DNA from 4 places in the Streptomyces sp. NPDC002206 genome. Region 1 is predicted to be linked to each of the others. Evidence: riboswitches for the same ligand, from Rfam matches in the RefSeq annotation. Region 1 holds a riboswitch; each other region holds the start of a gene.
What was found. Region 1 has a riboswitch for cyclic di-AMP ahead of ACWCP8_RS33760 (transglycosylase SLT domain-containing protein). Riboswitches for the same ligand answer to the same signal wherever they lie in the genome.
Positions count from the first base shown of each region.

Region 2: another riboswitch for cyclic di-AMP. It lies ahead of ACWCP8_RS23155 (M23 family metallopeptidase); the one in region 1 lies ahead of ACWCP8_RS33760 (transglycosylase SLT domain-containing protein).
Region 3: another riboswitch for cyclic di-AMP. It lies ahead of ACWCP8_RS12250 (M23 family metallopeptidase); the one in region 1 lies ahead of ACWCP8_RS33760 (transglycosylase SLT domain-containing protein).
Region 4: another riboswitch for cyclic di-AMP. It lies ahead of ACWCP8_RS04915 (M23 family metallopeptidase); the one in region 1 lies ahead of ACWCP8_RS33760 (transglycosylase SLT domain-containing protein).

Region 1 covers NZ_JBSFCW010000031.1:67,843-71,044, reverse strand. The annotation lists gene ACWCP8_RS33770 (GMC oxidoreductase) at 1-595, opposite strand, end outside; gene ACWCP8_RS33765 (hypothetical protein) at 780-944, shown strand; gene ACWCP8_RS33760 (transglycosylase SLT domain-containing protein) at 1,166-1,933, opposite strand; cyclic di-AMP (ydaO/yuaA leader) riboswitch at 1,936-2,123, opposite strand.
Region 2 covers NZ_JBSFCW010000012.1:178,281-181,482, reverse strand. The annotation lists gene ACWCP8_RS23160 (M16 family metallopeptidase) at 1-949, shown strand, start outside; cyclic di-AMP (ydaO/yuaA leader) riboswitch at 1,157-1,326, shown strand; gene ACWCP8_RS23155 (M23 family metallopeptidase) at 1,340-2,140, shown strand; gene ACWCP8_RS23150 (GntR family transcriptional regulator) at 2,353-3,069, shown strand.
Region 3 covers NZ_JBSFCW010000005.1:18,968-22,169, forward strand. The annotation lists gene ACWCP8_RS12245 (aldo/keto reductase) at 1-230, opposite strand, end outside; gene ACWCP8_RS12250 (M23 family metallopeptidase) at 408-1,526, opposite strand; cyclic di-AMP (ydaO/yuaA leader) riboswitch at 1,538-1,690, opposite strand; gene ACWCP8_RS12255 (PP2C family protein-serine/threonine phosphatase) at 1,939-3,081, opposite strand.
Region 4 covers NZ_JBSFCW010000002.1:6,229-9,430, reverse strand. The annotation lists gene ACWCP8_RS04920 (SGNH/GDSL hydrolase family protein) at 1-445, opposite strand, end outside; gene ACWCP8_RS04915 (M23 family metallopeptidase) at 621-1,490, opposite strand; cyclic di-AMP (ydaO/yuaA leader) riboswitch at 1,494-1,654, opposite strand; gene ACWCP8_RS04910 (alpha-galactosidase) at 1,946-3,202, opposite strand, start outside.

The sequences.
Region 1 (3,202 bases):
GCCCGGCGTTGGCGCGCGGGTAGTAGATCCCGTACATCTCGTCGGCATCCACCGACGGGAGTACGGCTCCGAAGTTCTCGCGCTTGGGGGTGACGGCCATGCCACCGTTGACCAGCGAGCCGCCGCCGACGCCGCGGCCCTGGTAGACGGTGATCCCGCTGAACTCCTCGGCGTCGAGGATCCCGGTGCTGCGGGTGACGTTCTTGTCGATGGGGAAGCCGAGGAAGTTGCTGAGGGGCTGCTTGGTCCTGGTGCGGAGCCAGTACGACCGGCTGTCCGGGGAGGTCGTGTTGGCGAAGATCTTGCCGTCCGGGCCGGGGGTGTCCCAGGCCATGCCCATTTCGATCATGTGCACGTCGACGCCCGACTGGGCGAGACGCAGGGCGGCGACGGATCCGCCGTATCCGGTGCCGATCACGAGGGCCGGGACATGGGCCCCGGAGCCGATCGGAGCGGCTGCGGAGCCGACCCCGGCCTGGGCCGGGGTGCTGTGACCCGCAAGGGCCACGGCCCCTAAAATAGAACCAGTTCCTGTGATGAACCTTCGACGCGAAACGCCCTTGGGGCCTGCATCATGCATGGTAGAGTCACTCATGTGACACGCCTCACTCTCTACAGAGTGAAACTGGTTCTACTGCCGTTTGCGCGTTAAGTCACTACATACCTGTGGGTAATTTGGGCCCGCTCGGGGCATACCCCGGATACGCCCACGCCGGGCGTCAGCGCGCAGCGGGCCGGTCCCGGCGATGTGCCGCTCGACCGGCGCGGAGCGTCGACTCATGACCGGACGGCAGGAGGACAGGACCGACGACAGCGTCTGGGCCGTGACCTGTTTCGTCACCCGCAAGGGCTTCCGTCTGCGCGGCATCACGTACGCACTCGCGCGCGCCACGATCGGCTTCGCGCGCGACCCCGGGGCCCGCGCACTCGACGGCTACCGGTGATCACGCGGCCAGGGGTGGAAATCACCTGGGACGAACCCCACGTCGCCACCCGTGGCGTCTTCCACGCAGGGTTCGTCGAGGCGAGCACGCCCGCACTCGGGCGGGAGTTTCGGGCATGACCGGGCCATGCCCCTGATCGGGCGGAGACAGGAACGGGTGGCGAGGGCCCCTCGGACCCTCGCCACCCGTCACTCCTGAACCGGAATCAACGCAACCGGGTGTCAGTAGGCCCCGAACACGTTGTCGATCGAACCGTACTTGGCGGCGGCGTAGTTGCACGCAGCCGTGATGTTGGCGACCGGGTCGTAGATGTCCATCGACGTGCCGGACACGTGGTAGGCCTTGAACGTGGGGTCGATGACCTGCAGGAGCCCCTTGGACGGCGTGCCCTTGGCGGCGTTCGAGTCCCAGTTGTTGATGGCCCGGGGGTTGCCCGAGGACTCGCGCATGATGTTGCGGTGGATGCCGTCGTAGCTGCCGGGGATGCCGTGCTGGGCCATGACGGCCAGCGACTCCTTGATCCAGCCGTCGAGGTTGTTCGTGTACGTCACGGGCTTCGCAGTGGCAGGAGCGGCACTGCTCGCGGCCGGCTTGGACTCGACAGCCGTGGACCCGGCCTTGGCGCCGATGGTCAGCTTCATGCCCGGGCGGATCCGGGCGGGGTCGGCTCCGATGACCTGACGGTTGTCCTGGTACAGCTGCTGCCAGCCGCCGGTCACGGAATGCCCAGCAGCGATCTTGTAAAGGGTGTCACCGGCTATCACGGAATAGACGGAGGGCGTAGCCTTCACGGCGGCAATTGCCTTGGCAGGAGCCGCAGCGGGCGCCACAGCATTTGTGACGGCGGTGACGGACTGCGCCGGCGCTGCCGAGGCAGCGGTCGCACCGATCACAGGAAGTGCGAGAGCGGCTCCGCCCGCGCTCACGGCGATGAAACCGCGAGTCAGCGAACTGGGCCTACGACGACGGTGGTTACCCGTTGCGGGCATGGTGCATTCCTCTCCGTCGCCTACGAGGTGAGCTGTCGGGTTCAGGCTGGAGTTGCCTGGCCGTATGGGAATACGACTTCACCCCTAGCCGTTCCGGATTCCGGATCGGCCGCTTACCTGGGTCCCCCGCTCCTGCCGTACGTGAGTGGTCGGATTCCCGGACGGCGGCAGGATTCGGCGTTCCATCCGGATTGACGGTGACCGTAGGCGAGAAACTCCGACCTAAACAAGCCCCCACTTTTCGATCACAATTCATTTACAAGATCGAGTCGGGGAATTATCGGCAATCCATCACCGCCCGCGAAGCCAACTTTCTTTGCGCAGAAGGGAACCGAGCGGTACGCCGCCGCGTCCGCGTGTCCGGAAAGTGACTCTCGCCACTCGGCCCGAAAAGGGCGATTTGCCCGGCACGCAAGACCTCGACTTGTGCGAGTCATGCATTCACTGGCAATAGAGAGCAATTCCCCTCCATTGCCAAAAAATTGGACATTTAAGACATTTACGGGTAAGCGGGCGATGCCTTCGACTCGTCGGGACGGACGTCCCTCGCGGAAGGCGCGACAGCGCGTCACGCGTCTACACCGGCTGCGGCACACGAGTGGCCGCACACCGGCCGGGTCACGCAGGCTCACGCGAACGACGCCCCGACCGGCACGGGAGGTGCCGTACGCCTCCGGCGTGCCCGTCATGGTGCGCAAACGCCCTGCCCGCCCGCCGGGGCCGTCCGGCAGCACGAGAGAAGTGATGGCGATGGTGAGCCCTGGGTGCTGATCACCGTGCCGCTCTCGCCGCGCAGCATCGCCCGGCCACCGGCTTGCTGCATACCGGCCGTCCGGACGAGGCGCAGCGGCAGGCCTTGGCCGTCCTGCAGTCCCGGACGGCCAAACCGGACAACACCCACGCGCACACGATCGTGATCGCCATCGCTGAAGCCGGCGGTCGAGGGGATCCGGCCAGATGAACCCGACGTAGCCTCGAAGGCTGCTGGGTCGATCTTCTTCAGCTTCTCGGCAAAGCGGGCGCGCTCCGCAGGAACCCTCTCTTCGTCCTCTTCGATACGAGTACTCCTCGGGCCCGTCCGGTTCTCGGAGGAGTTCGGAATCGGTCACATGGCCGGTCGTAGCAATGCAGCGAGACCTTTGCCCGGCGTTGCGGGACAGCCCTTTGATGGCAGTCCGCGCCTCGGCTGCCTATCTGAATCCACCCTGATCCTGCGCATCGAAACCGGCGGTGAACACACCTGCTCCGGGAGCGATACGGTAACGCCCC
Region 2 (3,202 bases), on a different contig from region 1:
CCCGCATGAGCAGGCCAACCCGGCCCGCCGCGCCGCCAAGCAGCTCTCCAAGGAGCTCTTCCCGGCCACCGCGCGGATGTCGCGCCCGCGCCAGGGCACCGAGGAGACGGTGGAGCGGATCGACTCCGCGGCGGTCCGCAGCTTCTACGAGGCCCACGTCCGCCCGTCCACCGCGACCGCCGTGGTCGTCGGTGACCTCACGGGCATCGACCTGGAGGCGTTGCTCGCCGACACCGTCGGCGACTGGTCCGGGAACAGTGCCGAGTCCCGGCCGGTCCCGCCGATCACCGCCGACGACACCGGCCGGGTGGTCATCGTCGACCGTCCCGGAGCCGTGCAGACCCAGTTGCTGATCGGCCGCGTCGGCGCCGACCGGCACGACAGCGTGTGGCCTGCCCAGGTCCTCGGCACGTACTGCCTGGGCGGCACGCTCACCTCCCGGCTGGACCGGGTGCTGCGCGAGGAGAAGGGCTACACCTACGGCGTACGGGCCTTCGCGCAGGTCCTGCGGTCGTCGGCGGCGGACTCCGCCTCCGGGGCGACGGGCGCCGCGATGCTGGCCATCAGCGGCTCGGTGGACACGGAATCCACCGGACCGGCGCTCGGCGACCTGTGGACGGTCCTGCGGACGCTGGCGGCCGAGGGCCTGACCGACGCCGAGCGCGAGACGGCCGTGCAGAACCTCGTGGGTGTCGCCCCGCTGAAGTTCGAGACGGCGGCCTCGGTCGCGGGCACGCTCGCTGACCAGGTCGAGCAGCACCTCCCGGACGACTACCAGGCGCAGCTGTACGCCCGCCTCGCCGAGACCGGCACGGTCGAGGCAACCGCGGCGGTGGTCAGCGCCTTCCCGGTGGACCGTCTGGTCACGATCCTCGTCGGCGACGCCGCGCAGATCGAGGAGCCGGTCCGGGCGCTGGGCATCGGAGAGGTGTCGGTCGTTACCGGCTGACGCATCGAATAACCGCATATCGGGACAGAGGGAGACCCTCGCGAGTGGCATCTCGTCGGGGTCTTCCCTTTTGCCTGATTTGTCGGATAGATGCCTGCGTGCCCTGTGGGATGCGCTACAAAACGCCCTGTCCGTTTGGTGAATGAAAGTCCCCCCGCTTAGCGTCGGCAGCGCTGTCCGTCACCCGTATGCCGCATCCGCGGCGCCGGGCAGCTATCGCCGAGTCCCCGTCAGGCGCGAGCCTGGGGAGCCGGGGACCCACGCAGTCCCTGGGGTGAATCGGATGCCTGCGCGCCCATTGTGAGGCCCGCGGATCCGTAGGAGACCTTCCTGCTCCGAACCCGTCAGCTAACCCGGTAGGCGAGAAGGAAGGAAAGGACCAGCCACCTCATGGCGTTCACCCGCCCCACCGGGAAGCACCGTGCCCCGAACCGTCTGACGCGCAAGAGCGCGCAGATAGCCGGCATCGCAGCTCTGGCCACCACCGGAGTCATCGGTGGGCTGGCCTCTCCGGCGCTCGCCGCCGGCACCGAAGCCCCCTCTGTCAGCGAGACCGGCCTGAACCAGGTCATCGCCATCGAGGGCACCCTTGCCGACCAGGTGGCCACCCAGGCCGAGGTGCAGAAGCGCCAGGCCAAGGCGGCCGCCAAGGCCAAGGCGGCAGCCAAGGCGAAGGCCGAAGCCCGCGCCAAGGCGGCAGCCAAGGCCAAGGCCGAAGCCCGCGCCAAGGCGGCCCGCGAGGCGAAGGCGCGTGCCGCCCGTTCCGCCGAGCGCACCCGCCTCGGCGCCTTCCAGCTCCCGATCGCCGGTTCGTACGTCACCACCGGCTACAAGTCCAGCGGCTCCCTCTGGTCCTCCGGCCGCCACTCGGGCATCGACTTCCACGCCCCCTCCGGCAGCTCCGTCGTCGCCGTCGGCGCCGGCACGGTCGTCGAGGCCGGCTGGGGCGGCGCGTACGGCAACAACATCGTGCTCCGGATGACGGACGGCACGTACACCCAGTACGGCCACCTCTCGTCGATCGGCGTGTCGGTCGGCCAGAGCGTCGGCGCGGGCCAGCGGATCGGTTTCTCCGGCTCGACCGGCAACTCCACCGGACCGCACCTCCACTTCGAGGCCCGGACCACGCCGTCGTACGGCTCCGACATGGACCCCGTCGCGTACCTGCGCGCCCACGGCGTCACCGTCTGACCGACGCGGCACCCCCGAAGGCCCCGGCTTCCCGCCGGGGCCTTCGGTATCCCCGGACCGGCCCCCGCCGGAGGCGCTTGCCGAACCGTCTTCGGACCAAAAGATATTCATGGATTTCGACCCGGCGTCGGAAATGCAGCCGCATTGCAATAGAGTCACAGAACAGGCGTCGATCGGCCGCGTTTCGCGGGGATTAAGGCGGAGGTTCGGACATGCGCATTCCGGCGCATTCGGTATGCACGGCAATCCGTGACGACATCGTCTCCGGTGTCTTCGAACGCGGCAGCAGACTCACCGAGGAACTGCTCGCACGCCGTTACGGGGTGTCCCGTGTCCCGGTACGGGAAGCGCTGCGCACCCTGGAGTCCGAGGGTTTCGTGGTCACCCGCCGGCACGCCGGAGCCTGTGTCGCCGAGCCCACCGAGCAGGAGGCCGCCGACCTGCTGGAGGTCCGGATGCTGCTGGAGCCGCTGGGTGCGGCCCGCGCCGCGCAGCGCCGCACCGAGGCACACCTCAAAGTCCTCCGCGGCCTGGTCAGGCTCGGTCAGGAGCGGGCCAGGCGGGGCGAGGGCGAGGATCTGCGCTCGCTGGGCGGCTGGTTCCACGAGACGCTCGCCCAGGCCTCCGGCAGCCCCGGACTCATCGCGCTGCTCACCCAGCTCCGGCACAAGATCGCCTGGATGTACGCGGTCGAGCAGCCGGCCCGCCCCACCGATTCCTGGGCCGAGCACGGGGCCATCGTGGACGCAGTCGCGCGCGGTGACGCGGAACGGGCCAGGGCGCTGGCCGCGCAGCACGCCGAGCGCGCCACCGCCGCGCACCGGCTGCGGCGCGCGGACCGCACCCCGGGCCGTGAGCCCGCCCCGCCGCGGCCCGGCCGGGTGAGAACTTCGCAACATGCCGTAAACACCGCGAGCGGCCGTCATTAACACATGCGCCGTATACAAAGAGATGTAATTCGGCGGGGCTTTGTTTCGGCTGCCCGAATTAACTCCGGAAGCCTCGGAAACCCACTCGGGAGTGGGCCCGGGGATCGGTCCTGGGGTCGGTACGGTTCGCGAA
Region 3 (3,202 bases), on a different contig from region 1:
CGTGCGGCGAGCCACTTGCCGATGACCGTCTCCGACTCACCGCCCTCGTTGCCGGGGATCCACGCGGAGTACGCGTCGGCGGTGTCCAGGAAGTTGCCGCCCGCCGCGACGTACGCGTCGAGCACGGCGAACGACTGCTCCTCGTCGGCGGTCCAGCCGAAGACGTTGCCACCGAGCGCGAGCGGGAAGACCTGGAGGTCGGAAGTGCCGAGCTTACGAAGAGATGTCATAAATGGATCAACGGACTCCGCCGCGGCCGCTATTCCGTACCGGGGGGCCGCACGGGCATCCGCATCCGCATCCGCACCGGCGTCGCAAGGACCGGGGTGGAGCAGACCGGCAGCCCTGACGTCGGGGGGTGAGCGTCAGGACTGCCGGGTTTGAGAGGCCGGAGAACCGGCGCGGGCTCAGACGGTGAGGCCCTTGTCGCGCAGCCAGGTCATCGGGTCGATACCCGTGCCGTCCGGGGTGTGGACCTCCAGGTGGAGGTGGGGTCCGGTCACGTTGCCGGTGGCTCCGACGCGGCCGATGGTGTCACCGGTGGTGACCTTCTGGCCGACGCTGACGTCGATCGACGACTGGTGGCAGAACCACAGCTCCGTACCGTCCTCGAGCTCCAGGACCGTGCGGTAGCCGTACGAACCGGACCAGCCCGCCGACTTGACGGTGGCGCTGTGGATGGCCTTGATCGGGGTGCCGGTCGGCGCCGCGAAGTCGAGTCCGGTGTGGTAGCCGGAGGACCACATCGAACCGGCTTCACCGAAGGTCGAGGTGATCGTGTACGACGAGGTGGGGATGGCGTAGGAGGCGGCGAGCTTGGCCAGCCGGGCGGCCTCGGCCTTCGCCTTCGCCTCTTCCTCCGCCTTCTTCTTCTCGGCGGCGGCCTTGGCCTCGGCGACGTCCTGCTTCGCCTTGGCCTCGGCGGCAGCCTTCTCCGCGGCGGCCTTCTCCTCAGCGGCCTTGGCCTCCGCCTCGGCGGCGTTCTGCTGCTGCTCGGCCTGCTGGAGGATGCGGGCGCGCAGCGCCTCGCCGGCGTCGGTGGTGCCCTGCTCGGCCTCGGCGACGGTGATGCCGGCGCTGGTGAGCGGGGCGGCGGCAGCCGCGGACTTCGCCTGGTCGGTGGCGGACTCGTCGGAGAACAGGGCCCCCACGCCGGGAAGGGACTTGGCGTCGGGGAGGTTGTCCGCGAGGGAATCGGGAAGGGAGATGGAGACCGGCGGCTTGCTCTGCGCGGTGGCCATGCCACCCGCGCCCACGGCCGCGATGACGCCGACTCCGAGCACCGTGGAGCTGCGGGCCAGCCCGTTGCGCTGCTTGACGACGCGGTGCTTGCCGCGTACGGGGCGGACGGACTCCTCCGTGGGGTTCCATTCCTCCCACGCCCGGTCGGTCTCACCGAAACCGTCGGTCGCGAACTCAGTGGTGAACTCGGCGCCGAAATCGGTTCGCTGCTCGGTTCCGTACTCGGTCGTGAAGTCGGAGCCGAACCGGGAGGGGGCTTCGGGGGCAGGCTTGTTGGACGCCACGGGGGCGCACTCCTTTCCTTCCTTCTCGCCTACCGGGTTAGCTGACGGGTTCGGAGCAGGAAGGTCTCCTACGGATCCCTCTGCCTCTCACGAGACACAGGTGTCCGATTCACCCCATGTAGGTGGTTCCCCGGTTTCCTTGCGGAATTCGGCGCTCGCGCACGGTGCCGCCACTGACGACGGCTGGGACAACCGCGCTGCGTTATCGAACGTTAATAGACGGACGGGTCCGATTCCAAGCCGTTCCCACTGATCGTTAACGGTCTTGGCCTGGACTTTACGGGACACAATCGGGCGGAAACGGGCGAGTTGATCGCCACTCAACCACCACACGTTTTCTGACGTTGTATCAAATGTTATGCGGAGTGAGGCCTTTCGATTACGCACGGTGGCATCACTCTGCAAAACCCCTTCACCGACTCAGCTCTTCCTCGCTCGCGTCCCGGCCCACGATCTTCACAGTCCTGCGCCGCTTCGGCTGCCCCCGCGCGGGACGTGCGACCGCGAGCAGCGCCATGTCGTCGGTGGACCTGCCGCCGGTGTGCAGCCGTACGTCGTCGGCCAGCGCGGACAGCAGCTCCTCGGGCCCGGGAAAGATCCGCCCGCGCAGCCGGGCCGCCGGATCGTAGAAGTCCCCTTGGGCGTCCCGCGCCTCGGAGAGTCCGTCCGTGTACGCAAGCAGCGTCATCCCGGCGGCCAGCTCCCATACGTCGGCCCGGTCCGTCCACGCCCCCAGGTCCATGCCGAGCGGCAGCGCGGGCACCGTCGGGAACAACGCCTCCAGTGAGCCGTCGGGGTGGAGCAGCAGCGGCTCGGGATGACCGCGGTTGACGATCCGCACCTCGGCCGCACCGGGCGGGATCTCGGCGAGCACGGCGGTGACGAACCCCTCGACCGGATCGATCCCTCCCTGCCGCGCCCCCTCCCGCGCCAGCGCCCGCTCCAGCCTCCGCGCCACGCCCTCCAGCGAATCCTCCTGCTCGGCGGCCTCCCGGAACGCGCCGATGACCACCGCCACCGTCCCGACTGCTTCGAGGCCCTTGCCCCGCACGTCCCCGACCACGAGCCGTACCCCGTACGAGCTCTCCGCCACGGCGAACAGGTCACCACCGACGAATTCGTCCGCCTGGGCCGCCTCGTACCGCGCGGCGACATGGAGCCCCCCGATCCGCTCGGACGGCGTCGGCAGCACGGCCCGCATCGCGGTCTCCGCGATGACCCGCGCCGAAGCCAGCTGCTCGTTGCTGCGTCGTACGACCCGGTTGATGACGACGGCGAGGGCCGCGACCGTGATCACGGTGGCGAGCTCGATGAACGGCACGACGTGCAGCGGACTGCCGCTGGACAACCGCAGCGAGAGGATCGAGAAAACCGCGGCGACGCCGGTGAGGACGGTGCCGACCGGCGAGAAGAACGGTGCGGCGATCAACGGAGCGGCCACGAACATCGGCACGGCGGTGAAGGGCGGTGGGCTGAGGTAGTCGAACACCAGCCCACCGATGATCATCAGAGTCGGCAGCGCACGGACGAACCACCAGGCCCAGCCGCGCACCATGGCCCGCCCCCTGACCCGCCCCACGCGCAGCTCCTTCGCCATCCCCACCTGTGGTCTCCTGCCCGGCGCGCCCTGTGCTGCTCTGGGCGGTGCGCCCTGTGCTGTCCTGGGCGGTGCGCCC
Region 4 (3,202 bases), on a different contig from region 1:
TCGTGACCATGACGGTGCCGACCGACCGGGTCAGGTCGGCGACCGCGCGCTCGAAGCGCTCGGCCACGTCGTCGGGGTCGGTGCCGGGCCGGATGATGTCATTGCCGCCCGCGCAGAAGCTCACCAGATCGGGGGCGAGCTCCTTGGCGCGCGGCACCTGCTCCTCGACTATCTGGTCGAGGAGGCGTCCGCGTACGGCGAGATTGGCGTACCGGAAATTCCCGTGAGCCGAACCGGCGGAACCATCGGTGTTCGTCGCTGCATCGAGGTCGGGCAGCTGGTCCGCGAGGAGAACAGCGAAACGGTCCGCCCAGCCGACGAAGGTTCCGTCCGGGCCGGGGTCACCGACCCCCTCGGTGAAGCTGTCGCCAATCGCTGCGTACGACCCGATGGCGCCATGCCGGTTGTTGACGCCACGTTGATTTTTTCTCGAATCGTCTGCCACAAGGGCACATCCTGCACTGCCGAATGTGACCTACGCGACCGTATTAAGGGGTTGACGGGAGGTGAGATAGACCACCCGGTCAGGTTTTGGTAAAGAGGGAATAAGTGAAGGGGCGGTGCGCCGCCGCGCACCGCCCCTTCACTTAGCCGTTCGGATCAGGCCTGATCGGATCCGATCAGACGGAGATTCCGTGCGAAGCCAGGAAGGCGACCGGGTCGATGTCCGAGCCGTACGCGGGGCCGGTGCGGACCTCGAAGTGGAGGTGCGGGCCAGTGGCGTTGCCGGTGGCACCGGAGAGGCCTATCTGCTGTCCGGCGGAGACGGTCCGGCCCACCGAGACGGAGAGCGCGGACAGGTGGCCGTACTGCGAGTAGTGGCCGTCGGCGTGCTTGATGACGACCTCGTTGCCGTAAGCGCCACCCCAGCCGGCAGTGACGACGGTGCCGGAGGTGATCGCCTTCACGCTGGTGCCGGTGGCGACCGGGAAGTCGATGCCGGTGTGGCTGCCGCTGGACCAGTTGGCACCGGAGGCACGGTAGTTGGTGGTGTGCTTGCCCGGGACCGGGGCGACGTAGCCGGAGCTGCTGCTCTGGGCGGCCGAAGGGGCGGCGGCGGGCTTGGCCACCGGAGCCTTCGACGGGGCCGGGGCGGCCTGCGTGGTGCCGGTGACCGCGGCCGAGCCGCCGAGGGTCAGCTTCATGCCCGGGTGGATCAGGCTCGGGTTGCCGCCGATGACCTCGCGGTTGTCCTGGTACAGCTTCTCCCAGCCACCGTCGACCTTGTTGTCGGCGGCGATCTTCGACAGGTAGTCGCCGGCGACGACGGAGTACGTCCGGGTCTCGGCCTGCTTCTTCGCGACCGGGGCGGCCGGGGCGGCGTGCGTGGCTGCGGCCGAGTGCGCGGCGGGGGCGGCCTGCTCTGCGGCGTGGGCGCCGGTGGCACCGAGCAGCGGGAGGGCGATGACGGCCCCGCCGGCGCCGGCGGCGGCAACGCCACGAGCGATGGTGCTGGACTTCGGACGACGGTGCTTACCCGATATGGGCATGAACAATTTCCTCTCCGGCGCCTACGAGGTGAGCTGTCGGGTTCGGGCTGGAGATGCCCGGTCGCATGAAGTGCGACTTAACCCCGAGCCGGCCGGATTTCTCCGGTCGGCGGCTTACCTGGTTCCCCCGCTCCTGCCACACGATGAGTGGGTACGAATTCCGGTCGGCGGCAGGATTAGGCGGTCCGTCCGGATTGACGGTGACCGTAAACGAATGAGGACGAGCAGAACAAGCCATCGGTTGCGTGCCGGAATCCGCTCCGGGAAATCGGCGCGGAATTCCGGTCACACTCCGTGGATTAAGGATCTTGGCTTTCCGCGCGGTGTACGGATTACCCGGCCGCCGCTCCACCACACACCGTCACGGATATGATCCCGCTCACGAAAGGTCCCTCATCTCCCGTATAAGTAGGGCATGTTCTACTAAATGCCCCAATACGGACATGTCATGAGCATCATCCGCGGCGGAGCCTCAACACCTTCGCGTCCAGGTCCCCCCGCAGGCCGGTGTGCAGCCCCTGATGCAGCAGCACGGAACCGTGGTGGACGGCCCCGGTGTCCACGCAGGTGTAGGTCGCCGTGGGGTCGAGCCCGCGCAGCCGCAGGGCCGGCGGCAGCTCCCCGTACCTCTGCACCTCCAGCCACATGAGCACCACAGTCTCGTCACCGTGCGTGTACTGCACGGCGCTGAGCCCGCCGCGCGGCGCACGCAGCCGGTACAGCGCCCCGTGCTGCACCACCGGGCGGATCTCCTTGTACAGGTCCACCCAGCCCCGGGCCTCGGCCAGCTCCTCGTCGCTCCACTCGGTGAGGTCCCCGCCGACCCCGAGCACTCCGGCCATCGCGCTCACGAAGCGGAAGCGCAGCGAGCTGACCCTGCTGTTGAGCTGGACATTCGGGCTGTCGGTGACCCAGGCGGCCATCACACGGGACGGATGGATCTGCCCGAAGCCCTCCTGGATGGCGAGCCGGTCCAGCGGGTCGGTGTTGTCGGAGGTCCACACCTGGTCGGTACGGGCGAGGATGCCCAGATCGATCCTGCCGCCGCCGCCCGAGCAGGATTCGAAGGCGACACCGGGATGAGCGGCCCGCAGCCGGTCGATCAGCGCATACAGCGCATCCACATGCGCGATCCAGAGCTTCTGCGGATACTCCTCGCCCGGCCAGCCCGCATCGGTGAAGCACCGGTTGAAGTCCCATTTCACATAGTCGATCGGGGCGCTGGAGAGCAGTGAGTCGAGCTGTTCCCACAGAAAGTTCTGCACATCGGTCCGGGCCAGATTCAGCACCAGCTGATTACGGAACTCCGTGCGGGTGCGCCCGGGAAAGTGCTGCACCCAGTCCGGGTGCGCGCGGTAGAGGTCGCTGTCGGCGTTCACCATCTCCGGTTCGACCCAGATGCCGAACTGCATGCCGAGTGCGTGCACTTCGTCGGCGAGCGGCTTCAGCCCGCCGGGGAAGCGCTCGGGGTTCGGGGTCCAGTCGCCGAGTCCTGCCCGGTCGCTGGTGCGCTGCCCGAACCACGCGTCGTCCACCACGAACAGTTCGACACCCATCGCTGCGGCACGCACGGCCAGGGCACGCTGCTGGTCCTCCGCGATGTCGAAGCCGGTGGCCTCCCAGGAGTTGTAGAGCACCGGGCGCAGGCTTTCGGCGTCCGGAACGACGTGGGCCAGCTGCCAGGCGTGCCAGGCCCGGCTCGCCCCGCCGAA